DNA from 3 places in the Janthinobacterium breve genome. Region 1 is predicted to be linked to each of the others. Evidence: predicted binding sites of a transcription regulator. Region 1 holds the regulator's gene; each other region holds the start of a gene.
What was found. The regulator sigma-54, encoded in region 1, starts transcription at its own class of promoters, with help from an activator protein. The targets are predictions, from matches to a motif close to TGGCANGNAANCTGCTTT.

Region 1 (7,748 bases):
GCAGCCGCGCAGCATTGCGCCCGAGCGCCTGGCCGTCGACGCCGTGGCCGTGATGGAGCAGTTCCGCATCAACCAGATGTTGGTCGTCGATGCCGACGGCAAGCTGGTGGGCGCCCTGCATATCCATGATCTGACCCAAGCGAAGGTGATTTGATGGACAGCGTAGCGGACAACCTGGCGCGCGCGGCGAAGGTCAAACTGATGATCTTTGATGTCGATGGGGTGCTCACCGACGGCAGCCTGCATTTCGGCCCCGATGGCGAGATGATGAAAACGTTTAATGTGTATGATGGCCTGGGCATCAAGCTGCTGCAGGAATCGGGCGTGCAGACGGCCATCATCAGTGCGCGCCGCTCGGCCATCACGGCGCGCCGCGCGCAAGACCTGGGCATTACCCATGTACACCAGGGAGGTCACGACAAGCTGACGCCGTTTCGCGAACTGCTGGCGCTGACGGGCTTGACGGAAGAGCAATGCGGCTATATCGGCGACGATGTCATCGATGCGCCCATCCTGCGCCGCGTGGGGTTTGCCGTCAGTGTGCCGGGCGGGCGTCCGGAAGTGCAGGGACTGGCGCACCATGTGACGCAGGCAGGCGGCGGCCGCGGCGCGGTGCGCGAGATCTGTGAATTCCTGCTGCGCGCCCAGGATAACTATGCGCGCGTTATGGCGCCGTTCCTGGAGTGAGGCGCATTGCCTCGCCGCCAGTGACATTTGAAAGAGTGAAACCCTATGCGTAAGCCAGGAGGCGCCCATCGCTGGCGCATGATTTTTACGGTGCTGGGGGCCGTCGTCTTTGCGCTGGGCAGTTTTTGGCTGCTGGAAGTGATGAACAAGAATGCCCAGGACATCACGGCCAGCAAGCATCTGGATGAGCCAGACTATTTCATCACCAATTTCAGCCTGGTGCGCATGGACTTGACGGGCAAGCCCAGCTACATCGTGTCGGGCATCAAGCTCACGCATTATCCGCTGGACGACTCATCCGATATCGACCAGCCTTTCGTGCGCAAGCTCACGCCCGGCATGCCGCCGATGAACATGAATGCGGAACTGGCGCATATCGACCAGGACAATACCCGGCTGCAACTGCACCGCAATGTCGTGATCGACCGGGTGGCCAGTCCGAAGGCGCAGAACCTGACAGTCAAGACGGAAGCGCTGACGGTGTTCCCGGATGAGGAAAGAATGGAAACGGACGTGCCTGTCGATATCCTGACGGGCGCCTCGCGCATCAATGGCATAGGCATGAAGGCCAATAACGCCACCGGCGTGGTGGAAGTGCAGAATGCGCTGCGCATGGTCCTCCCGCCGAAACCGCGCCCGGCCGCGGCGGCAAAATGACAGAATGAAACAAGGAAACCATACTATGAAGAACATCTTGCTGTTGACCGTATTTTCTCTGGCCATGATGGGCGTGGCGCATGCCGAAAAGGCCGATTCCGAGAAGGAAGCCGTCATCACGGCACGTAGCGGCCATGTCGACGACGTCAAGCAGGTGCGTACCCTGACGGGCGACGTCGTGCTGGTCAAGGGTACCCTGACCATGAAGGCGGGCCGGGCCCTGATCACGGAAGACCCGCAAGGCTACCAGTTCATTACCTTCTGGGCCGATCCCGGCAAGCTGGCCACCTTCCGCCAGAAGCGCGATGGCGCGGGCGACCTGTGGGTGGAAGGCGAAGCGGAGCGCGTGGAATACGACAACAAGACGGAAGTGGTGAAACTGTTTTCCAGGGCCAAGCTGACGCGCCTGGAAGGCACAAAAGTGACTGACGTGGCCAATGGCGCCTTCATCTCGTATGACAGCCGCAAGGAAGAATTTGCGATGGAAAATTCGAATAGCGGCACCAGCACCCCGGATGGCGGCAGCGTGCGCATGGTGATCCAGCCGAAGCCCAAGGCACCGGCGGCGGAGAAAGCGCCGGCCACGCCCGCGCCAGGAAAGAAATAATGGACAATACACGTTGCGGCAGCACCCTGATCGTTCGCGGGCTGCAAAAAACCTATGGCAAGCGGCAAGTCGTACATGATGTCTCGCTGCAAGTCGAGTGCGGCGAAGTGGTGGGTTTGCTGGGCCCGAACGGCGCCGGCAAGACCACCTCGTTCTACATGATCGTCGGCCTGGTGCCGTCGGACGGCGGCACCATTGATATCAGCGGCGTGGATATTTCCCGCCTGCCCATCCACCGCCGCGCGCAGATGGGCCTGTCGTATCTGCCGCAGGAAGCATCCGTGTTTCGCAAGCTGACGGTGGAAGACAATATCCGCGCCGTGCTGGAAATCCAGACCGTCGAAGGCCGTCCCCTGAAGAAGGCCGAGATCGAGGAGCGCCTGGATAAATTGCTGGCCGACTTGCAGATTGAAAAGTTGCGCGAGAACCAGGCGCTGTCCCTGTCGGGCGGCGAGCGGCGCCGCGTGGAAATCGCCCGCGCGCTGGCCACCGACCCGCGTTTCGTGCTGCTCGACGAGCCGTTCGCCGGCGTCGACCCTATCGCCGTGATCGAGATCCAGCGTATCGTGCGTTTCTTGAAGGAGCGCAATATCGGCGTCCTGATCACCGATCATAATGTGCGCGAGACGCTGGGTATCTGCGATCGTGCCTACATCATCAACCAGGGCTCGGTGCTGGCGTCGGGACGCCCCGACGACATCATCGCGAACGAGTCGGTACGCCGGGTCTATCTGGGCGAACACTTCCGCATGTGAGCCAATGAAACAATCATTGCAGCTGCGCACTTCGCAGCACTTGGCACTGACGCCGCAGTTGCAGCAATCGATACGCCTGTTGCAATTGTCTACCCTGGAATTGCACCAGGAGCTAGAGCAATTGCTGACGGACAATCCCTTGCTCGAGCGCCTCGACGATCCGCTTGACCGTTCGCTGCGCCTGCTGTCCGACGGCGCCTTGAGTTCCACGGCCGCGCCGGCCGAAGCACCGCCGCAGCCGCCAGGCCAGGAGGCGCCCGCGGCGCCGGCCGAAGCGGAAACCTTTGATGGCGAGGCGGGCGACAGCCCGGCCGCAGCGGATGGCGGCGACAGCGATTGGAGCGAGGCGAGCCGTGGCAAGGCGCCCGACGACGAAGATTCCCGCCCGCAACTCGAAGCCCATCACTGCACTCTGCGCGAACACTTGATGGAGCAGATGCGCGTGACGGTGCTCGAATTGCGCGACCGCGCGCTGGTCGAGCTGATCATCGACGCGCTCGACGACAATGGCTACCTGGAAGAGACGCTCGACGACATCCTGGCGCGCCTGCCGCAAGAGCTGGAAATCGACGCTGACGAGATGCGCACGGCCTTGTCTCTGCTGCAAAGTTTCGATCCGCCCGGCGTAGGCGCGCGCAATGCGTCCGAATGTCTGGCGCTGCAAATCAAGCGTTTGCCGCATATCGCCATGGTGACGCGGCGCATGGCCCTCGTTATCGTGGAAAAGCACCTGACCTGGTTTGCCCAGCGCGATTTCAACAAGCTGAAAAAAGCCCTCGATTGCGACGAGGAAGACTTGCGCGAAGCGCAGACCGTGATTCGCCAGTGCAATCCGCATCCGGGTGCCGTCTTCGCCTCGGACGTGTCCGATTACGTGGTGCCCGACGTCGTCGTCAAGCGCGCGCGCAATGGCTGGCAAGTCACCCTGAACAATGACGTCATGCCGCGCTTGCGCGTGAACGCCATGTACGCCAACTTGCTCAAGCAGGGCAAGGGCGAGGGCGCCATGGGCGCACAGTTGCAGGAAGCCAAGTGGCTGATTAAGAATATGCGCCAGCGTTTCGACACGATCCTGCGCGTGGCGCAGGCGATAGTAGAAAGACAAAAGAACTTTTTCTCGCATGGGGCCGTCGCCATGCGCCCCCTTGTGCTCCGTGAAATAGCTGATACACTGGGTTTACACGAGAGTACTATCTCGCGGGTAACAACTCAAAAGTACATGTTGACCCCGCATGGCATGTTCGAGTTGAAATATTTCTTTGGTAGCCACGTCGCCACCGAAGCGGGGGGCGAAGCGTCATCGACGGCGATACGGGCATTGATCGTGCAACTGACAGGAGCAGAAGACCCTAAGAATCCTTTATCCGACAGTAAGATTGCGGACATGCTGGGGGAGCAAGGCATGGTGATTGCGCGACGTACTGTTGCCAAATACCGGGAAGCGTTGAAAATTCCGCCAGTGAGCCTGCGTAAGTGTTTGTAAGTTTTTTTCGGTTCCTCTGCGGGCCGGATACGATGGACCGCATGAACCCGATCATCTTTAGGAGTGTGTATGAATCTCACCATCAGCGGACATCATCTCGAAGTCACACCAGCCATCCGTGAATACGTACAAACGAAGCTGGAGCGCGTGAAACGTCATTTCGATCAAGTCATCGATATTGCCGTGATTCTGACCGTGGATAACCTCAAAGAGAAAGAAAAACGTCAAAAGGCCGAAGTCAACCTGCGTCTGAGCGGCAAGACCGTCTACGTGGAAAGCCTGGCGCAAGACCTGTATGCCGCGATCGATACCCTGATCGACAAGCTGGACAGGCAAGTGATGAAGTACAAAACCAAAGTGCAAGGGCACGGTAAAGAGGCGATCAAGCATCTGCCAGACAACTCGGACGAAGAATTCGCCGCCGCTTAAGCGGCCTGCGACTTTGAACCGGTTGTGATCAACTAAGGGCGCACATTGCGCCCTTTTTTGCGCCTGTCGCCCTTGTCGGGTAGCACCATGGGAATGCAATGTTCCGTCTGAAGGCGCTAGAATGTTTGCACTTTTACTTCTTTCCTGCCTGCCATGAGCGACTTCGTCCAGACTTCCATCCGCAACCGCACCGGGCATATCGTGCTCGACCGCCCGAAAGCCCTGAATTCCCTGTCGCTGGACATGGTGCGGGTCCTGAGCGCGTCCTTGCTGGGCTGGCGCAACGATCCGCAGGTGGACGCCGTCTTCATTCGCTCCAGCAGTGAAAAAGCCCTGTGCGCCGGCGGCGACATCCGTTTCTTTTATGATGCGGGCCTGGCCACGCCGCAAGAGGGCAGCGCCCAGCTGGAAGATTTCTTTACGGAAGAATATGCCTTAAATCATTTAATTCATTTCTATCCAAAACCGTATATTGCCGTGATGGATGGCGTGGTCATGGGCGGCGGCATGGGCGTGGCGCAAGCCGGGCCCGGCAACCGCCTGCGCATCGTTACGGGCCGCACGCGCATGGCCATGCCGGAAGTCAATATTGGCTTGTTCCCGGACGTGGGTGGCAGCTATTTCCTGTCCCGCCTGGCGGGCCAGCTGGGTCTGTACCTGGGCTTGACAGGTCTGACGATCAACGCGGCCGATGCCTTGTACACGGACCTGGCCGATGTGTACCTGCCCGAGGCGCGGATGGGGGCGCTGCTGGCCCTGTTTGAATCGACGCCGGGCTAGGCCTTGCCGGTGGCCATCAAGGCCCTGGCCGCACCGTTCCAGGCCGAGGCGGGCGTTTCTGCCCTGGCCACGGCGCGCGTGGCGCTGGACCGCCACTTCAGCGCCCCTTCGGTGGCCGCCATCATGGCTTCGCTGGCGCAGGACGACAGTGCGTTCGCCGGCAAGGCGCTGGCGGCCATGCGATTGCGTTCGCCGCTGATGATGTCGGTGACACTGGAATTGCTGCAGCGGGGCGCCCATCTGGGCGTGGCAGATTGCCTGCGCATGGAGCGCAGCGTGGTGCGCCACAATTTCGAGCATGGCGAAGTGCTCGAGGGCGTGCGCGCGCTGGTGGTCGACAAGGACAATGCGCCGCGCTGGAATCCTGGCAGCCTGGACGAGGTCGACGCGGCCATGGTGGCGCGTTTCTTTGCCCCCGTCTGGCCGGCGCAAGCGCATCCGCTTTACCAGCTGAATTAACAACGCCGAATAAAACCGTAGCGAGCGGAAGGGAGAGGTGGTTGAGAAGCGGAACTGTGCTTTATGCACAGTGAGCATCGCAGACCATCTATACCGACGCGCAGTAGGTTTTATTGGCGTTCTAGCTACGTTCGCGGTGGCGCAGCACGACCCGTTCATTCGGACCGAAATACTGCGCCAGCCGTTCCGCCATGTACACGGAGCGGTGCTGGCCGCCCGTGCAGCCCAGTGCCACCGTCAGGTAGCTGCGGTTGTCGGACTTGAATGACGGCAACCATTTTTCGATGAAGGCGCGGATGTCGGCCAGCAGTTCCAGCGCGCTGGGCTGCGCGTCGAGGAAGGCGATCACGGGCGCGTCGCGTCCGTCGAGCGGGCGCAGCGCCAGGTCGTAATAGGGGTTCGGCAACGCCCGCACGTCGAAGACGAAATCGGCGTCCAGCGGCACACCCAGCTTGAAGGCAAACGATTCAAAGAACAGGGTCAGCGGGGCGCGTTCGGAGGCGACGATATCCTTGATCCAGGCGCGCAATTTGTTGGCGCTCAATTCCGAGGTGTCGATCACATGGCCCAGCTGTTCGATGGCAGACAGGCGTTCGCGCTCTTCCGAGATGCACTCGATCAGGGTGCGGCGGCTGGCTGGATTCTGATTCGGACGCAATTCGTGCGACAGGGGATGGCTGCGCCGTGTTTCGGAGAAACGCGCCACCAGCGAATGCGTGGTCGCCGTCAAGAACATGACTTTGACGTCGTGCCCCTGGTCGCGCAGCAGCGCCACATTGTGTGGCAGGCTGGTCAGCGACTCGGCACTGCGGGCATCGACGGCGACGGCCAGTTGCGGTGTCCCTTCGTCGAGCAGCGTTTGCACCAAACTGGGCAGCAAGGCCGGTGGCAAGTTGTCGACACAATAGTAGCCGGTATCTTCCAGCACATTGAGCGCGACGGATTTACCGGAGCCGGATATTCCGGTGATAAGGACGATATGCATAGGCCGATCATACAATAAAGTTAGGCGCTCTGCTCCCGAGGCAATGATCTTTACAAATTATTGCAATTTTGACTGTCGTGTTGGTTAAACAAAAGAGCGAGGACGCTTTGCAGACTAGTCCCCGCTCATTGCAAGTCTTTGTCTTTCCATGAACTCCTGCAAAGTGTCGATGCCGCGCAGCTGCAGAATCGTGTTGCGCACGGCCGCTTCCAGCAGCACGGCGATGTTGCGGCCGGCGGCCACGGGGATGACGACCTTGCGCACGGGCAAACCCAGCACGTCTTCCGTGGGGAACAGGAAGGGCAGGCGCTCGACTTCTTCTTCCAGCGCGTTGCGGCGCACCAGATGCACGATCAGTTTCAAGCGCATCTTGCGGCGCACGGCCGTTTCACCAAAGATGGCCTTGATGTCGAGCAAGCCCAGGCCCCGCACTTCCAGCAGGTTTTGCAGCAGGGGCGGGCAGCGGCCCTCGATCATGTTGGGCGCGATGCGCGAGAATTCCACGGCGTCATCGGCCACCAGGCCGTGGCTGCGCGATATCAATTCCAGGCCCAGCTCGCTCTTGCCCAGGCCAGAGTCGCCCGTGATCAGCACGCCGACGCCCAGCACGTCCATGAACACGCCATGCATGATGATGCGCTGCGCCAGCTTTTTCGACAGGTAGACGCGCAGGAAGTCGATCACTTGCGCGGCAGGCAGCGGGGTGGAGAACAGGGGAATGTTTTGCTCGTCGCAGATGGCGAGGATGTCGGGCGGGGTTTCCAGCCCCTGCGCGATGATCAGCGCGGGCGGGCCGCCGGCGATCAGTTCACCAATCACATGGGTGCGCGTATTGACCTTCAGGCGCTGGTAGTAATTGATTTCCTGGTGGCCGAAGACCTGGATGCGGCCCGGATGGATCAGGTT
Region 2 (7,748 bases), 230 kb from region 1:
TGCAGCTGTCGCGCACCAGCGCCGTGGCGCGCAGCCTGGCCGAGCTGGTGGAGCTGGTGACGGCGCGCCGCGTGACGGAAAGCCGCGGCCTGTTCGACCGTTTGTTCAGCCGCAGCGAAGCTTAGGACAGGGAGATATGTCAAGGCTCCCGCCGGGGGCCATCATGGGAGCCGAGATGACTTTACGCGAACGCCTGGCGGCGAATGAAATAGTGCGCCCCGCCAGCAATGGGCAAGGGGCGCTGGCGCTGCACGCCTACCAGGAGCTGAAAAAGACCATGCACCAGACGATACTCGACCGTATCGACCTGGAACGCCTGAAGCGCCTGACGGCCGAGCAGTTCAAGCACGAACTGGCGCTGCTGGTGCAGCGCGTCATCGAGGAAGAGCGCATCGTGCTGAACCAGCATGAACGGCATAGCCTGGTGCTCGACATCCAGCACGAGATGCTGGGCTTTGGCCCGCTGGAACCCTTGCTGGCCGATGCCAGCGTATCCGACATCCTGGTCAATACCTGCGACAAGGTGTATGTCGAGCGCGGCGGGCGCTTGCAGCTGACGGACGTGACGTTCCACGACAATGCGCACCTGATGAAGATCATCGAAAAGATCGTCTCGCGCGTGGGACGGCGCGTCGACGAATCGAGCCCGATGGTCGATGCGCGCCTGCCGGACGGCTCCAGGGTCAACGCCATCATTCCGCCGCTGGCCGTCGACGGCCCGATCCTGTCGATCCGCCGTTTTGCCGTGCAGCCGCTGACGATCGCCAACCTGCTCGACTACAAGAGCCTGACGCCGCCCATGGTGCAGGTGCTGCAGGCGCTGGGCCAGGCCAAGGTCAACATCCTGATTTCGGGCGGCACGGGCAGCGGCAAGACGACCCTGCTCAACGTGCTGTCCGGCTTCATTCCCGGCAGCGAGCGCATCGTCACCATCGAGGATGCGGCCGAACTGGCGCTGCGCCAGCCGCACGTGGTGCGCCTGGAAACGCGTCCGCCGAATATCGAGGGCAAGGGCGAAGTGAGCCAGCGTGCGCTGGTGCGCAATGCGCTGCGCATGCGGCCCGACCGCATCATCCTGGGCGAGGTGCGCGGCGCCGAGGCGCTCGACATGCTGCAGGCGATGAACACGGGCCATGAGGGTTCGCTGGCGACCATCCACTCGAACACGGCGAGGGATGCGCTGGCGCGGCTGGAAAACATGGTCGGCATGGCCAGCGTGAACCTGACGCCGCGCGCCACGCGCCAGCAGATTTGCTCGGCCGTGACAGTGGTGATGCAAGTGTCGCGCCTGACCGATGGCGCGCGCAAGCTGGTCAGCCTGCAGGAAGTGACGGGCATGGAAGGCGACATCATCGCCATGCATGAAATCTTCCGTTTCGAGCAGACGGGCGTGGATGCCGATGGCAAGGTGCAGGGCCACTTTTGCGCCACGGGCGTGCGGCCCCGTTTCACGGAACGCCTGCGCATGTTTGGCGCGCCCGTGCCCGACACGGTGTTCGACCCGGACCGCATCTACGAATAGAAGGGCGCATCATGGACCTGATCTTCTACGGCTTTGCCGTGTTGCTGTTCGCCGCCTGTATCCTGATGGTGGAAGGCGCCTGGCTGTGGTGGGCGGGCACGCATGGCGGCGCGGCGCGGCGCATCAACCGGCGCCTGCGGCTGATGGCGGCGCGCGGTGAGGCGGGCGGGGAGCGGGTCTCCATCCTCAAGCAGCGCCGCTATGCGCGTGCGCCCGGCCTGGAGCGTTTGCTGCGCCGCGCGCCGCAGGCGGCGCAGCTGGACCAGCTGCTGCTGCAATCGGGCTTGTCCTGGTCGGTGGCGCAATTCATCGGCGTCACTGCTGCCCTGCTGCTGGCGGCCTTGCTGCTGCTGGCGGTTTGGTCCATGCCTTTTCCCGGCGCCTTGCTGCTGTTGGCCAGCGCCGTGAGCGGACCGTGTTTGTTCGTGCTGCGCGCGCGCGCGGCGCGGCTGAAAAAGATCGAGGCGCAATTGCCGGAAGCGGCCGATTTCCTGGCCCGCGCGCTGCGCGCCGGCCATTCGTTTTCGAATGTGCTGCAGATGGTGGGCGATGAATTGAGCGAGCCGATCAGCGGCGAATTCAAGATGGCGCACGAAGAAATCAATTACGGTGTGCCGATGAACGAAGCGCTGCAAAACCTGGCCGCGCGCATTCCGCTGACGGACTTGCGCTACCTCGTCATCGCCGTGCTGGTGCAGCGCGAATCGGGGGGGAACCTGGCCGAAGTGCTGGTCAGCATCGCGCGCATCATCCGCGCCCGTTTGAAACTGCTGGGGCAGGTGCGCGTGCTGTCGGCCGAGGGACGCATGTCGGCCTGGGTGCTGGGACTGATGCCGGTGGTGATGATCGGCGTCATGGCGCTGGTCAATCCGCAATACATCCGCCTGCTGTGGACCGATCCCAGCGGCATCAAACTGCTGTGGTACGCGGCCGGCATGGTGGCACTGGGCGTGGTCTGGATGCGCAATGTGATACGGATCAGGATATAACAACAGGGGGTGGCATGAACGGTTCGCAACTGCTGTTTCTCGTGATTGTTTTCGCCGTGGTGGTGGCGCTGGCCCTGCTGGCGTGGCTGATCTTCTTTCCCGGCACCTTGCGCCAGCGCCTGTTTGGCGCCATGGCGCCGGCGGCCAGCGATGCGGTGGCCGACCATGGCTGGGTAGAGCGGGTGGCACGCGTGGCGCAGCCGTTCAGCAAGCTGTCGCTGCCGGAAGAGGGCTGGGAGCGTTCGCCGCTGCGCACGCGCTTCATGAACGCGGGCTGGCGGCAGGCGAGCGCGCCAGCCCTGTACTTTGCGGCGAAAACCGTGCTGGCCCTGCTGTTTCCCACCGTGCTGGGGCTGTATGCGGCCAGCGCCATGGCGGCACAGTTGCGCAGCGTGCTGCTGTTGCTGCTGTGCGTCAGCGCCACCATCGGCTATTACCTGCCGAACCTGGTGCTGGCCAGCACGGCCAAGCGGCGCCGGCGCGACATCTTCGAAAACATCCCCGATGCGCTCGACCTGCTGACCGTGTGCGTGGAGGCGGGCCTGAGCCTGGAGCGCGCGCTGGTGAAGGTGTCGGGCGAAATCCACATCAAAAGCGTGGTGCTGGCGCAGGAATTGCAACTGGTGCTGATGGAAATGCGCGCCGGCTTTTCCAAGGAAAAGGCGCTGCGCAACCTGGCCCTGCGCAGCGGCGTGGAAGATGTCGATACCCTCGTCGCCATGCTGATCCAATCGGAACGCTTCGGCACCAGCATGGGCGATTCGCTGCGCGTGCATTCGGAAAACCTGCGCAGCAAGCGCAGTCTGCTGGCCGAGGAGGCGGCGGCGAAGATCGCCCTGAAACTACTGTTCCCGCTGATCTTTTGCGTTTTTCCCACCCTGATGCTGGTGCTCATGGGGCCGGCCGTGATCGAAGTCTATCGCGTGCTCGTGCCGGCCATGGCCAGCCGCTGAAAGGAGTCACCATGCGCTTGACGCTCTCCCGCCTGGCCGCCGCCTGTGCCTGCCTGGGCCTGGCCGCCTGTACCACGCAATTGGCCCGTGCACCGGTGCCGGCGTGGCCTGACGCCGATGCCGCCTATGTGGCGGGGCGCCAGGCTTTCGAGCGGGGCGACCTGCCCGCCGCGCAGGCGGCCTATGAGCTGGCCCTGCGCCATGCGCCGCGCCACGTGAACGCGCGCAACGGCCTGGCCGTGCTGCACGCGCAGCGGGGCGAGCATGACGCGGCCATCGCCCAGTGGCAGGCGCTGACGCAGGAAACGGGCATGGCGCGGCCGCAGCCAGCCTATCTGTTCAGTAATCTCGGCCATGCCTATTATCTGAGCGGGCGCGATGCGCAAGCCTTGCCCGCGCTGGAACAGGCGTGTTTGCTCGATCCGCTCAATGCGCTGGCCTGGCAGCATCTGGCGCAGGTGCTGGAGCGCCTGGGACAGCACGAGCGCGCCGCCCTCATGCGGCGCCAGGCGGCCAGCTTGCAGGAACACGACTTGCGGCGCGACATGGCCTTGTTGCGCGGCGCGGCGCCGCCGCAGCTGGTGCCCGCGCCTGTTCCGGTGCAGGATGCGCCCGCCATGGCGCGCGTGGAGATCACGCAGAGCGATGGCATGGCCCAGCTGCGGCGCGTGCCCGTCGCCGCGCCGCTGCGGTCCGTGGCGGGGGCTGGTGCGCCGCATCCGCGCCTGGAAATTGTGAATGGTAACGGCGTGCCGGGCATGGCGGCCGCGCTGGCGCGCAGCCTGGCCGGCGCTCCCGTGCAAGTGGTGCGCCTGGCCAATGAAACCCGCTTCCAGGTAGCGCGCACGCGCGTCGAATACCGGCCCGCGCAAGAGCAGGCGGCGCGCCAGCTGGCCCGCCAGCTGGGGACGCAGGTGCAGACCCAGGCCGCCGACTGCCCTGCCAGCGAGCTGCGCCTGGTACTGGGGCGCGACCTGAGTGAGCCGGCCGTGTTGCACCGCTATTATTTGCAGCAATTGCAGCTGGCGCGCCAGGCGTTGGCCCGGCTCGGTTAGAACGCCTCTGCTGGCGCCGCGTGTCTGGAGCATGTCGCTTGCTATGTCGGCAGGCGCCGGCGCGTGAAGGCCAGGGCGGTCAGTCCCAGGCTCAGCAGGAACAGGCTTCCCGGCTCCGGCACGGCCAAGGGATCGATGACGACGATGTCGGTGCGCGTGGATTTGGAAAAGTTCAAGGTATAGCTGCCGGTGGGCATGGCGAAATTCGAGGTCAGGGAAAACAGCGCAAAGCCATTCGTGAAGGCGCGCCCGGTAGCGGGGTCATTCGTGCCGGCCGTCAAGTTCAGGCTGAAGGGGTCGAGGCTGCCGGCGCCATGGTTGCCGTTGATGTCGCTGCCATTGTTCGGGTTGCCGTCGGGGGCGAACTGGAAGATTACGCCATCGGCATTCGCGTTCGACAGGCAGCCGACGGGGCTGGCGCTGTTGCAGGAGATATTGAAGATATCCATGATCGACACGCTCGACTTGTCGCCCAAGGTCGTCACGCTGGTGCGCAGGTCGCGCCGTCCCATGAAGCTGAAGGTGATGAAGCCGGCGCTCGACAGGGTCAGGTTGACGGAACCGGTGAGCGTGTCGCCAGCCGTGGCCGTGGCGGCGCCGACGGTGTTGCGCTGTGCTTCCGCCACGGCTTGCACGCTGGCGCCGCCATTGAGCATGTTGCCGAAGGCGTGCGCATCGCCGCGCGCGAATTCCAGCGTGGTACTGGGACTGGGTGCGTAGCGGTTTTGCGGCAAGCCGCTGCAGCCGCCGCCCGAACACACTTGCAGCACGTCGGCGTTGGCGGCCGGTCCGGTATTGACGGCGCGCGGATTGACGGCTACGCCACCCTCGAAGAAGGCGCTGTCGCTGGCATTGCGGTTGGCGCCGGCCAGCGACAGCGCGCCAGCGCTGGTGGTGATGCGGAAATTGTTCAATTCATTGACGGCCAGGCCGTAGGCGCCGGCCTGCGCCTGGCCGCTGGCCAGCAGGCTTGCCGCCGCCAGTGCGCCCAGCCAACCCAGGGTCTTGCTTCGTGTGTGATCGACGTTCATCGCAGCCTCTTATCGTGGTCAGTCTCGGAAAATCCGGGGGACAAAGAATCCAGAATGACTTGCCTGGATTCATCTCGTAGACACAGATAAGCAGCTTGTGTGCCACACACAAAAAAGTAAATTGAATCAGGTACTTGCGCAAAGCGGGCTGAGCTGGATAGGGCGAAGTGTAAGAAAGGCCGACGCCGCTTGGCGGGCGGCGTCGGCCCGCCTCAGGTACCGCGGTGATAACCCAGGTGGCCACCCGAATTGCTTGCGCAACCGCAACCGATGCGCGCCACTTCCTCGCCTTCTGTCAATTTCCAGTTGGTAATGGTCGTGTGCTGCCAGTCGATGCCGCTTTTCTTGACAGGTTTTACCGTCAAGGTGCGTTCTTCCACATCCGTGTATTCCATCAGCTCCTCATCGTCGGCGATGTCGAAATGGCGGTGGATCAGGGAAATGCCGAAGCGGTCGAGCGCGCCATAGCGCTGCAGTACGTCGCGCAGTTCGCGAAAGCAGGCCAGATCCGCAGGCAGCAGCGGGTCGATGGCGGAAATATCGGCAACGGGTTGCCATTGCATGGCGTGGATGTTCAGGCTGTGCATGATAGGCTCCTGTGCCCCGTGATGAGTGGCCCAGGCTGCCAGAGGGGCGCCGGCACGCCTGGCGAAATACCCATCGTGGCCGTAAAGCTGGTGTGGCGCTTGCGCCAGATCAAAGGTGCGGCACATCGGCACATCGTATCTCGTCCGATAATTGCCCGGTAAAATAGGCCATGGCAAACAAAACCCCCACCTTCCCCGGCGCACGCACGGGCCGCGGCCAGGTCCTGGCCGTGCTGCTGTCGAACCGCGACCAGTCCGGCGCCGAACCCCTGCAAGGCCGCGTCTCCCTGGCCGCCATCGTCAAAGCGCTCAAACGCAAATACCACTGGCCCATCGAGACGCACAGCTTTCCCGCCAACACGCAGGATGGCCGCGCCAGCTGGGCGACCGTGTACAGCTTGCCGGAAAAGGTGATTGAGGCCGCGCTGGAGGCCGGCGGCCGGGAGTGGCTGGAGAGCCGGGGAGTTGTCGGGCGGAGGTGAGTTGCCGCCTTGCCTTATTCCAGCCGGAAGCCGACCTTCAGCGTGACCTGGAAGTGCGCCACCTTGCCATCGACGATGTGTCCCCGCGACTCGGTCACTTCATACCAGTCCATGTGCTTGACCGTGAGCGCCGCCTTGGCAACGGCATCGCGTATCGCCTGATCGCTGCTCTCGGTCGATGTGCCGACCAGTTCGATCAGTTTGTAAATGTGTGCGGACATGATATTTCCCCAGGTAGGCAAGCCAGACATCGGGAGCCTGCTTTGCGCAAGCACGTGCTCATCTTGCGCCTAAATGTGCTGGACGTCATTGCGCGGTGCAGCAATGCGTGCGCAAGCTTATCTGGACGGTGACGCGTGTTAATGGGCCTGGGAGTGTCCCGCAGGCAGGGGAAAAGAAAAAAGGGCTACCAGCCGAAACGGGTAACCCTTTGATTTTCTACTGAATTCTGGTGCCGACTGCCGGTTTCGAACTGGCCACCTGATGATTACAAATCAACTGCTCTACCAAATGAGCTAAGTCGGCAAAAACTGCGCGTTGCGAATTATACGCTATTTAATGCGTGTCAGGGTCGGACGGCCGCCTTTTTTTGGTGGCTCGTCGTCGCCGGGCGTGGCGTTGTCGCGTTGTTCGGGGGAACTGGTCGGCACGGACGACAGGGCCGGGGCGCTGGAGACCGGGGCGAGCGCTGGCGGTGGCAGGTCGGCCGAGGCCGGGCTGTCCGTCGGTTGCGCGTCGGGGTCATCGTTGCCCAGCACGGGTTCGAAGGCCATGCCCTGGCCGTTTTCGTTGGCGTAGATGGCCATCACGTTGTCGACAGGCACGTAGATTTCGCGCGAGACGCCGCCAAAGCGGGCGTGGAAGCGGACGGCGTCGTTGTCCATCTTCAGGCCGCTGGTGGCGCCGAAGCTGATATTGAGCACGATTTCGCCCTTTTTCACGTATTCCATCGGTACCGTGGTGCGCGAATCGACTTTGACCGCGAGATAAGGCGTGTAGCCGCTGTCGGTGCACCATTCGTAGATGGCGCGCAGCATATAAGGTTTGGTTGAAATTTCAGACATGATAGGCACTGTGAGGCGGGAGCGCCCCCCTTCAAGCTTGAGGCGGGCGCACCGGTAGTTCAAAA
Region 3 (7,748 bases), on a different contig from region 1:
CAGCTGGCCAGCGAGCCGCAGGGCGAAGACGCATGACTTTTCACGCACCCAAAGGCGCCCGTCTGGGCAGCGTATCCATCGTGCTGGCCGTCAGCGTGGCGCTGACCTGTGTCGTCACTGCGCTGCTGCTGGTGTTTGCCGTGCTGTTTTACCAGTCCGAACGCGAACAGCGCTGGCAGCAACTGCATCGCAGCCTGGCCGTCAGCGCGGACCAGCTGGCCGTGGCCATCGAATTGCCATTGTGGAACCTCGATGAAAAGCAGATGCAGGCCATCATGCGCAGCATGCTGGGCAAGCGCGATCTGGTGGCCAGCTCCCTCACGCCGGGCATCGGCAAGGAGGCGCTGGTCCTGCGCCGCAATGCGGACGGCGCCATCGACAGCCTCTCCACGCTGTCGGCCGAACCGGGCTGGCTGGTGCAGCGGCGTCCCGTGACGATGGGTGGACAAGTCATCGGCAGCGTTGCTGTGTATGCGACGCCGGCCCTGCTGCACGCGCAGCTGCGGCAGCGCGCGCTGGGCATCGGCGCCATGATCGTGGCCCTCGACGTGATCCTGGTGGCCAGCATATGGCTGCTCATGTGGTGTCTGATGCTCAAGCCCCTGAAGGCGATCGGTCAGTACGCTGCAGGCGTCAAGGCGGGGCAGGGCGAAGCGTTCGGCACGCCGCCGAAAGCGTGGTTCCTGGGCGAGCTGCGCACCCTGTACCGTTCCATCCGCGACATGGTGGCGCTGCTCGACAGCCGCTACCGCGCCCTGCAACGCAGCGAGGAGCGCGTGCAGATGGCGACCGGTGCGGCCAGCATCGGCATCTGGGACTGGAACGTCAGCAGCGACGCATTGCAGTGGGATGAACAGATGTACGCGCAGTTCAAGGCCGATGCGGCCAGCACCATGTCGCCGGCGGCCATCTGGCGCGCAGCGCTGGTGCCGGACGACGTGCCGGCCGCCAAGGAGGCCCTGCGCGCCGCACTGGACGCCGGCCAGGCGTTCACGCACGAGTACCGCATCCTGTGGCCCGATGGCGCCATCCGCTACATCAAGGCCGATGCCGTGATCTTCCGCGATGGGCGGGGCCAGCCCATGCGCCTGGTGGGTTCCAACTACGACATCACGGCGCACCGCGAGGCCGAACTGGAACTGCTGCGCCACCGCCATCACCTGGAAGAACTGGTGGCCGAGCGCACGAGCGCCCTGTCGGTGGCCGTCAGCCAGGCGCAGGCGGCGAACCGCGCCAAGAGCACCTTCCTGGCGAACATGAGCCATGAACTGCGCACGCCCTTGAATTCCGTGATCGGCTTTTCGCGCCTGATGGCCGCCTCGCCCAATATGCAGGACGATGAAAAGCGCAACCTGGCCATCATCCACCGCTCCGGCAACCATTTGCTCACCCTGATCAATGAAATCCTCGAACTGTCGAAGGGCGAGGCGGGACGCTTGCAGGCGCAGACGGCCGTAGTGGCGCTGGCGCCCCTGTTGCAAGAGGTGATGGACATGCTGGGCATGCGCGCCGAGCAGCAGGGACTGGCCTTGCGCCTCGATTGCGTTGACTTGCCGGCGGCCGTGCTGCTCGACGCGACGCGCTTGCGCCAGGTGCTGCTGAACCTGATGTCGAACGCCGTCAAGTTTGCCGGCAGCGGCGAGATCACCTTGCGCGTGCGCGGCGAGCGGCGCGACGAGGCCACGTGGCGCCTGTCGTTCGCCGTCAGCGACACGGGCATCGGCATCGCCCCGGAGGACCAGCAGCGCATCTTCGAACCCTTCGTGCAGGCCGACAGCGCGGGACCGAAGGATGGCACGGGCCTGGGGCTGGCCATCTCGCGCGAATTCGTGCAGTTGATGAAAGGCGAACTGACGCTGGAGTCGCTGCCGGGGCAGGGTGCCACCTTCCGTTTCAGCATACCCGCGCAGGCGGCGCAGGCGCCAGTGCTGGCTCCCGTGCCGCCGGCCATGCCGGCGCAGGCGGCAGTGCCGCCGCCACTGCAGGCGCAAGACTTGTTGTTGCTGGCCGGTGAAGAGCGCGCCGCCTTGCTGGTGGCGCTGCGCGAATTGAATCTGGCCAGGGTGGCGCAGCTGCTGGCAACCCTGCCGACAGCGGCGGCACCGTTGCTGGCGCCGCTGCAGGCCATGCTCGACCAGCACCAGTACCGTCAGCTGTGTGTCTTGCTGGACAGCGAGGGCGCGCTGGTGCATACCTGAAAGTGTGGGCTGACAACATCGAATTCGATGAAAAGACGGACTAAGTGCCGCGCATGGATGGTGCTAAATTGCAATAAAGATTATGATGATAGTACGTAGTTCATCGCAAAGAAATGTCTTGTCCAGCGTGGCAATCGACCGCCGCGCCTCATCCAAAGCTGAGAGAACTGCTACATGCACCGCGATTTTTCGGAAGTAAATTCGAAGGGCGAAGTACTGATCGTTGAAGATACGCCGGCTTCGCTGAAGTTGTTGAGCGATTTGCTGGGTGGCGCTGGCTATGCGGTGCGCCAGGCGCCGAACGGTGAACTGGCCCTGTGGACGGCCCAGGCGCGCCCGCCGGAGCTGATCCTGCTCGACGTGCGCATGCCGGGCCTCGACGGCTTTGAAGTCTGCCGCCGCCTGAAGGAGATACCGTCCCTGCGCCAGGTGCCGGTGATCTTCCTGTCGGCCCAGTACGATACGGACGACAAGGTGCGCGGCTTTGCGCTCGGCGCCGTCGATTTCATCGCCAAACCCTTCCAGGCCGAGGAAATCCTGGCCCGCACCGATGCGCACGTGCGCCTGGCGCGGGCGCAAGTGCAGTTGGCGCAGGAGCGCGCCAACCTGGAACGGCGCGTGGCCGAACGCACGGCCGAACTGGAGCAGGTGGCCAGCACCCTGGCGCGCGAAGTACAGATCCGCCGCGCCAATGAAGAGTTGCTGCGCCTGTCGGGCCAGGTCTTCGAAGCCACGCAGGACGCCATCCTGATCACGGATCCGGCCGGCGTCATCGTCACCGCCAATCCCGCTTTCACACGCATCACCGGCTATGCGGCGCAGGAAGTGGTGGGCACGGACATCATGCGCCTGCATGCCGAGCACACGGGCGAAGCGGTGCTGCTGGCCATGCGCCAGGGCTTGCGCAGCAGCGGCTGCTGGTCGGGCGAAGTGCAGACGCGGCGCAAGAGCGGCGACACCTATCCCTGTTTGCTCAGCGTGTCGACCGTGCATGGCCCGGACGGCGGCGTCGTCAACTACGTGGGCGTCTTCCTCGATATCAGCGAGCGCAAGGCCGAACAGCATCTGATCGACTTCCTCTCCTATCACGATGCGCTGACCGGCTTGCCGAACCGCGTGCTGCTGCGCGAGCGCTTCGAACAGGCGCGCGCAAACGCCCTGCGCGACAGCCAGCAGGTGGTGCTGATGTGCCTGGACCTGGACCGCTTCAAGAATATCAACGATTCGCACGGCCAGGCCGTGGGCGACAAGGCGCTGCAAGTGGTGGCGCGTTTCCTGTCCGGCTGCGTGCGCGAGGGCGACACCGTGGTGCGCCAGGGCGGCGACGAATTCCAGATCCTGCTGCAGGACGATGCCCTGCTGGGGCGCACGCTTGCGCTGGCGCAGACCATCCTGGCCGGCTTGCGCGAAGAACTCAGTGTCGATGGCGAGCGCCTGGCGCTGACCACCAGCATCGGCATCGCCATGTGCCCGGCCGACGGCGATAGCCTCGACGACGTGCTGCGTCACGCCGACACGGCCCTGGTGCGCGCCAAGGAAATGGGGCGCGACCATTACGCCTTCTTCACGGAGCGCATGGGCAGCGATATCCGCGCGCGCCTGGCCATGCAGCAGCAGCTGCGCGGCGCCATCGGCCGCGATGAATTCACAGTGCATTACCAGCCGCAAATGTGTTTGCACACAGGTGCCATGCTGGGCGCGGAAGCCCTGCTGCGCTGGGATAACCCGGTGCTGGGCAAGGTGCCGCCCGGCCTGTTCATCGCCCTGGCCGAGGAATACGGCTTGATCACGGCCATCGGCGAATGGGTGCTCGAAAGCGTCTGCGCGCAGATCCGCGCGTGGCACGACGCGGGCCTGGGCAGCATCAAGGTGGCCGTCAACCTGTCCGGCAAGCAGTTCGCGCAGGACCGCACGGTGCCGTTCGTCGAGGCGGTATTGCGCAAATACGGCATCGCGCCCGCCTGCCTGGGCATCGAGATCACGGAAAGCACGGTGATGGGCGACCCGGACAAGGCGGTGGCGGCCCTGACGCGCCTGAAGGATATCGGCGTGGGCATTTCGCTCGACGACTTCGGCACCGGTTATTCCAGCCTGGGCTACCTGAAGCGCTTTCCCATCGACGTGCTGAAAATCGACAAATCCTTCGTCGACGACGTCACCACCAGCAGCAGCGACGCGGCCATCGCCCGTTCCGTCATCTCGCTGGCACACAACCTCGACATGCGCGTCATCGCCGAAGGCGTGGAAACGCGCGAGCAGGTGGCCTTCCTGACGGAGCACGGCTGCGACGAAATGCAGGGTTATTATTTCAGCCGACCCCTGGCCGCCGCACCATTCACAGCCTTGCTGCGCGAACGGCGCACCCTGGCCGTGGCCTAAGCGCCACGGTGCGGCCGATGCACCATGCCGGTGCGTTCGCTGCAGCGTGGTGCGCAATACTCACCTTTCCTTCCCCTGACGCTGGCACATATCCTGCTTAGGTAGTCGCTTATTTACGCGATTGCCCCGCATGCCAGACAGCACCCGTCCAGCCACATCGAATGACGCCAGCGCGCACAGCGCCTGGCAGGCGCATTTGCGCCTGGGTTTTGCGCTGCACGATGGCGTCAGCCGCCTCGTCGAGCGCACGCATAGCGGCCCCTTGCGCGTGCAAAAGCCCCTGTATCCGGAAGGCGATGCCGTCTGCCACGCCATCATCATCCATCCGCCCGGCGGCGTGGTGGGCGGCGACCAGCTGGCCGTCGACGCCGCGGTGGGCGATGGCGCGCACGCCTTGCTTACCTCGCCAGGCGCCGCCAAGTGGTACCGCGCGAATGGCCACGTCTCGGGCCAGCACATCGTGCTGCGCGCGGGTAGCGGCGCTTCCATCGAGTGGCTGCCGCAGGAAAGCATCTTTTTCAATCAGGCTTGCGTGCGCCTGCGTCACGAGGTGGAACTGGCGCTGGACGCCAGCTATATCGGCTGCGACATCGTCTGCCTGGGCCGCAGCGCCTCGGGTGAAACGTTCAATGAGGGCAGCATCAGCCAGCAGGTACAGATCCGCCGCAGCGGCAAACTGCTGTGGTGGGAGCAGGGCGTGCTGGCCGGCGGCGGTGCGCTGATGGCCAGTCCCCTGGGTCTGGCTGGCCACACGGTATGCGCCACCCTGATCGCCGTCGGCACGCCCGTTTCCCCCGCCGTGCTGGCCGCCTTGCGCGAGATCGCCGTGCCTGTCGGCGCCGTATTTGGCGCCACGCAGATGAAATCGCTGGTGGTGGTGCGCCTGCTGTGCGGCGACAGCGAGGCGGCGCGCCGAATCATGCTGGCCGCATGGCAGCTGCTGCGCCCCGCCATGCTGGGACGCGACGCCGTCGTGCCCCGCATCTGGAACACTTAATCAGGAAAGAAGCGCAAGGAAAACCATGGACCTGACTCCCCGCGAAAAAGACAAGCTGCTCATTTTTACGGCCGCGCTGCTGGCCGAACGGCGCCTGGCGCGCGGCTTGAAATTGAATTATCCGGAAGCGGTGGCCCTGATCAGCGCCGCCATCATGGAAGGCGCGCGCGATGGAAAATCGGTGGCGCAGCTGATGTCGGACGGTACGAAAATACTCGCGCGCGCCGACGTCATGGATGGCATCGCCGAGATGATCCCCGATATCCAGGTGGAGGCGACCTTCCCCGATGGCAGCAAGCTGGTGACCGTGCACCACCCGATACCGTAGTTTTTTGAGCGGCCAGGGCGCCACCCGCGCCATGGCTGTTTTTTGCGCCGGCGACCCGCCGGCAAGCGTAACGTGATCTTTGAAGGAGCCCCTCATGACCCCAGGCGAATACAAATTGGAAGAAGGCGAAATCAGCTTGAATGCGGGCCGCGCCACGGCCACCGTGGTGGTGGCCAACCGGGGCGACCGGCCGATCCAGGTCGGCTCGCACTTCCACTTTTTCGAGGTCAATCCGGCGCTGGCTTTCGAGCGCTGGCGCGCCTACGGCATGCGTTTGAACATCACGGCCGGCACGGCCGTGCGCTTCGAACCGGGCCAGCAGCGCACGGTAGAGCTGGTGGCGCTGGCCGGTGAGCGCAAGGTCTACGGCTTCAATGGCGAAGTGATGGGTGCACTGCAAGACACGCCACCGGGAAAGGATTGAGATGGCCAGCATTCCCCGCCGCGCGTATGCCGAAATGTTCGGCCCCACCAAGGGCGACCGCATCCGCCTGGCCGACACGGAACTGTTCATCGAGATCGAGCATGACTATGCGATCTACGGCGAAGAAGTGAAGTTCGGCGGTGGCAAGGTGATCCGCGACGGCATGGGCCAGTCGCAGCGCTGCGCGGCCGAGGTGATGGATACCGTCATCACGAATGCCGTCATCCTCGACCACTGGGGCATCGTGAAAGCCGATATCGGCCTGAAAGATGGCCTGATCTTCGGCATCGGCAAGGCGGGCAACCCGGACATCCAGCCTGGCGTGACCTTGCCCATCGGCGGCGCCACGGAAGTCATCGCCGGCGAGGGCATGATCGTCACGGCAGGCGGCGTCGACACGCATATCCATTTCATCTGCCCGCAGCAGATCGAGGAAGCGCTGATGAGCGGCGTGACCACCATGCTGGGCGGCGGCACGGGACCGGCTACGGGCACGGCCGCCACCACCTGCACGCCGGGACCATGGCATTTGCACGCCATGCTGGCGGCCGCCGACGCCTTCCCGATGAACCTGGGCTTCATGGGCAAGGGCAATGTGAGTTTGCCGCTGCCGCTCGAAGAGCAAGTGCGCGCGGGCGCCATCGGCCTCAAATTGCATGAAGACTGGGGCAGCACGCCGGCCGCCATCGACAATTGCCTTTCTGTTGCCGACCGCATGGATATCCAGGTGGCGCTGCACAGCGATACCCTCAACGAGGGCGGGTTTCTGGAGCACACCCTGGCCGCCTTCAAGGACCGCACCATCCACACGTTCCATACGGAAGGGGCGGGCGGCGGCCATGCCCCCGACATCATCGCCGCCGTGGGACAGTCCAATGTGCTGCCGTCGTCAACCAATCCGACGCGCCCGTTTACCGTCAACACGCTTGACGAGCACCTGGACATGCTGATGGTTTGCCACCACCTGGACCCCGCCATTGCCGAAGACGTGGCGTTTGCCGAGTCGCGCATCCGCCGCGAAACCATCGCCGCCGAAGATATTTTGCACGATATCGGCGCCATCTCGATGATGTCGTCCGATTCGCAAGCCATGGGGCGTGTCGGCGAAGTGATCATGCGCACCTGGCAGACGGCGCACAAGATGAAGGTGCAGCGGGGGCCGCTGGCGCCCGACACGGCGCGCAGCGACAATTTCCGCGCCAAGCGCTATATCGCCAAGTACACGATCAACCCGGCCATCACGCATGGGATTTCGCACGTGGTCGGTTCCATCGAGGCGGGCAAGATCGCCGACATCGTACTGTGGAAGCCGGCCTTCTTCGGCGTCAAGCCGTCGATGATTTTAAAGGGGGGCATGATCGCGGCCGCGCAGATGGGCGACCCGAACGCGTCGATACCCACGCCGCAGCCCGTGCATTACCG

Region 2: ACQ4W0_RS08345 (EDSAP-1 family PEP-CTERM protein) is a predicted target of sigma-54. The motif match lies at 5,638-5,655, and genes of this name have one in related genera.
Region 3: ACQ4W0_RS24535 (urease accessory protein UreD) is a predicted target of sigma-54. The motif match lies at 4,660-4,677, and genes of this name have one in related genera.

Annotation. Positions count from the first base shown of each region.
Region 1 is NZ_JBNYXY010000004.1:302,737-310,484, forward strand. Features, by position in the region: gene ACQ4W0_RS09380 (KpsF/GutQ family sugar-phosphate isomerase) at 1-154, shown strand, start outside; gene ACQ4W0_RS09385 (KdsC family phosphatase) at 154-687, shown strand; gene lptC (LPS export ABC transporter periplasmic protein LptC) at 733-1,344, shown strand; gene lptA (lipopolysaccharide transport periplasmic protein LptA) at 1,370-1,951, shown strand; gene lptB (LPS export ABC transporter ATP-binding protein) at 1,951-2,706, shown strand; gene ACQ4W0_RS09405 (RNA polymerase factor sigma-54) at 2,711-4,189, shown strand; gene hpf (ribosome hibernation-promoting factor, HPF/YfiA family) at 4,259-4,618, shown strand; partial or broken gene ACQ4W0_RS09415 (enoyl-CoA hydratase/isomerase family protein) at 4,772-5,857, shown strand; gene rapZ (RNase adapter RapZ) at 5,979-6,842, opposite strand; gene hprK (HPr(Ser) kinase/phosphatase) at 6,957-7,748, opposite strand, start outside.
Region 2 is NZ_JBNYXY010000004.1:69,822-77,569, forward strand. Features, by position in the region: gene ACQ4W0_RS08320 (CpaE/TadZ family protein) at 1-125, shown strand, start outside; gene ACQ4W0_RS08325 (TadA family conjugal transfer-associated ATPase) at 176-1,522, shown strand; gene ACQ4W0_RS08330 (type II secretion system F family protein) at 1,534-2,511, shown strand; gene ACQ4W0_RS08335 (type II secretion system F family protein) at 2,526-3,464, shown strand; gene ACQ4W0_RS08340 (LytR C-terminal domain-containing protein) at 3,476-4,519, shown strand; gene ACQ4W0_RS08345 (EDSAP-1 family PEP-CTERM protein) at 4,561-5,550, opposite strand; gene ACQ4W0_RS08350 (hypothetical protein) at 5,763-6,137, opposite strand; gene ACQ4W0_RS08355 (hypothetical protein) at 6,308-6,619, shown strand; gene ACQ4W0_RS08360 (dodecin) at 6,634-6,840, opposite strand; tRNA gene ACQ4W0_RS08365 (tRNA-Thr) at 7,069-7,144, opposite strand; gene ACQ4W0_RS08370 (ClpXP protease specificity-enhancing factor) at 7,171-7,683, opposite strand.
Region 3 is NZ_JBNYXY010000012.1:236,362-244,109, reverse strand. Features, by position in the region: gene ACQ4W0_RS24550 (response regulator) at 1-36, shown strand, start outside; gene ACQ4W0_RS24545 (sensor histidine kinase) at 33-2,198, shown strand; gene ACQ4W0_RS24540 (EAL domain-containing response regulator) at 2,373-4,577, shown strand; gene ACQ4W0_RS24535 (urease accessory protein UreD) at 4,708-5,574, shown strand; gene ACQ4W0_RS24530 (urease subunit gamma) at 5,600-5,902, shown strand; gene ACQ4W0_RS24525 (urease subunit beta) at 5,997-6,326, shown strand; gene ureC (urease subunit alpha) at 6,328-7,748, shown strand, end outside.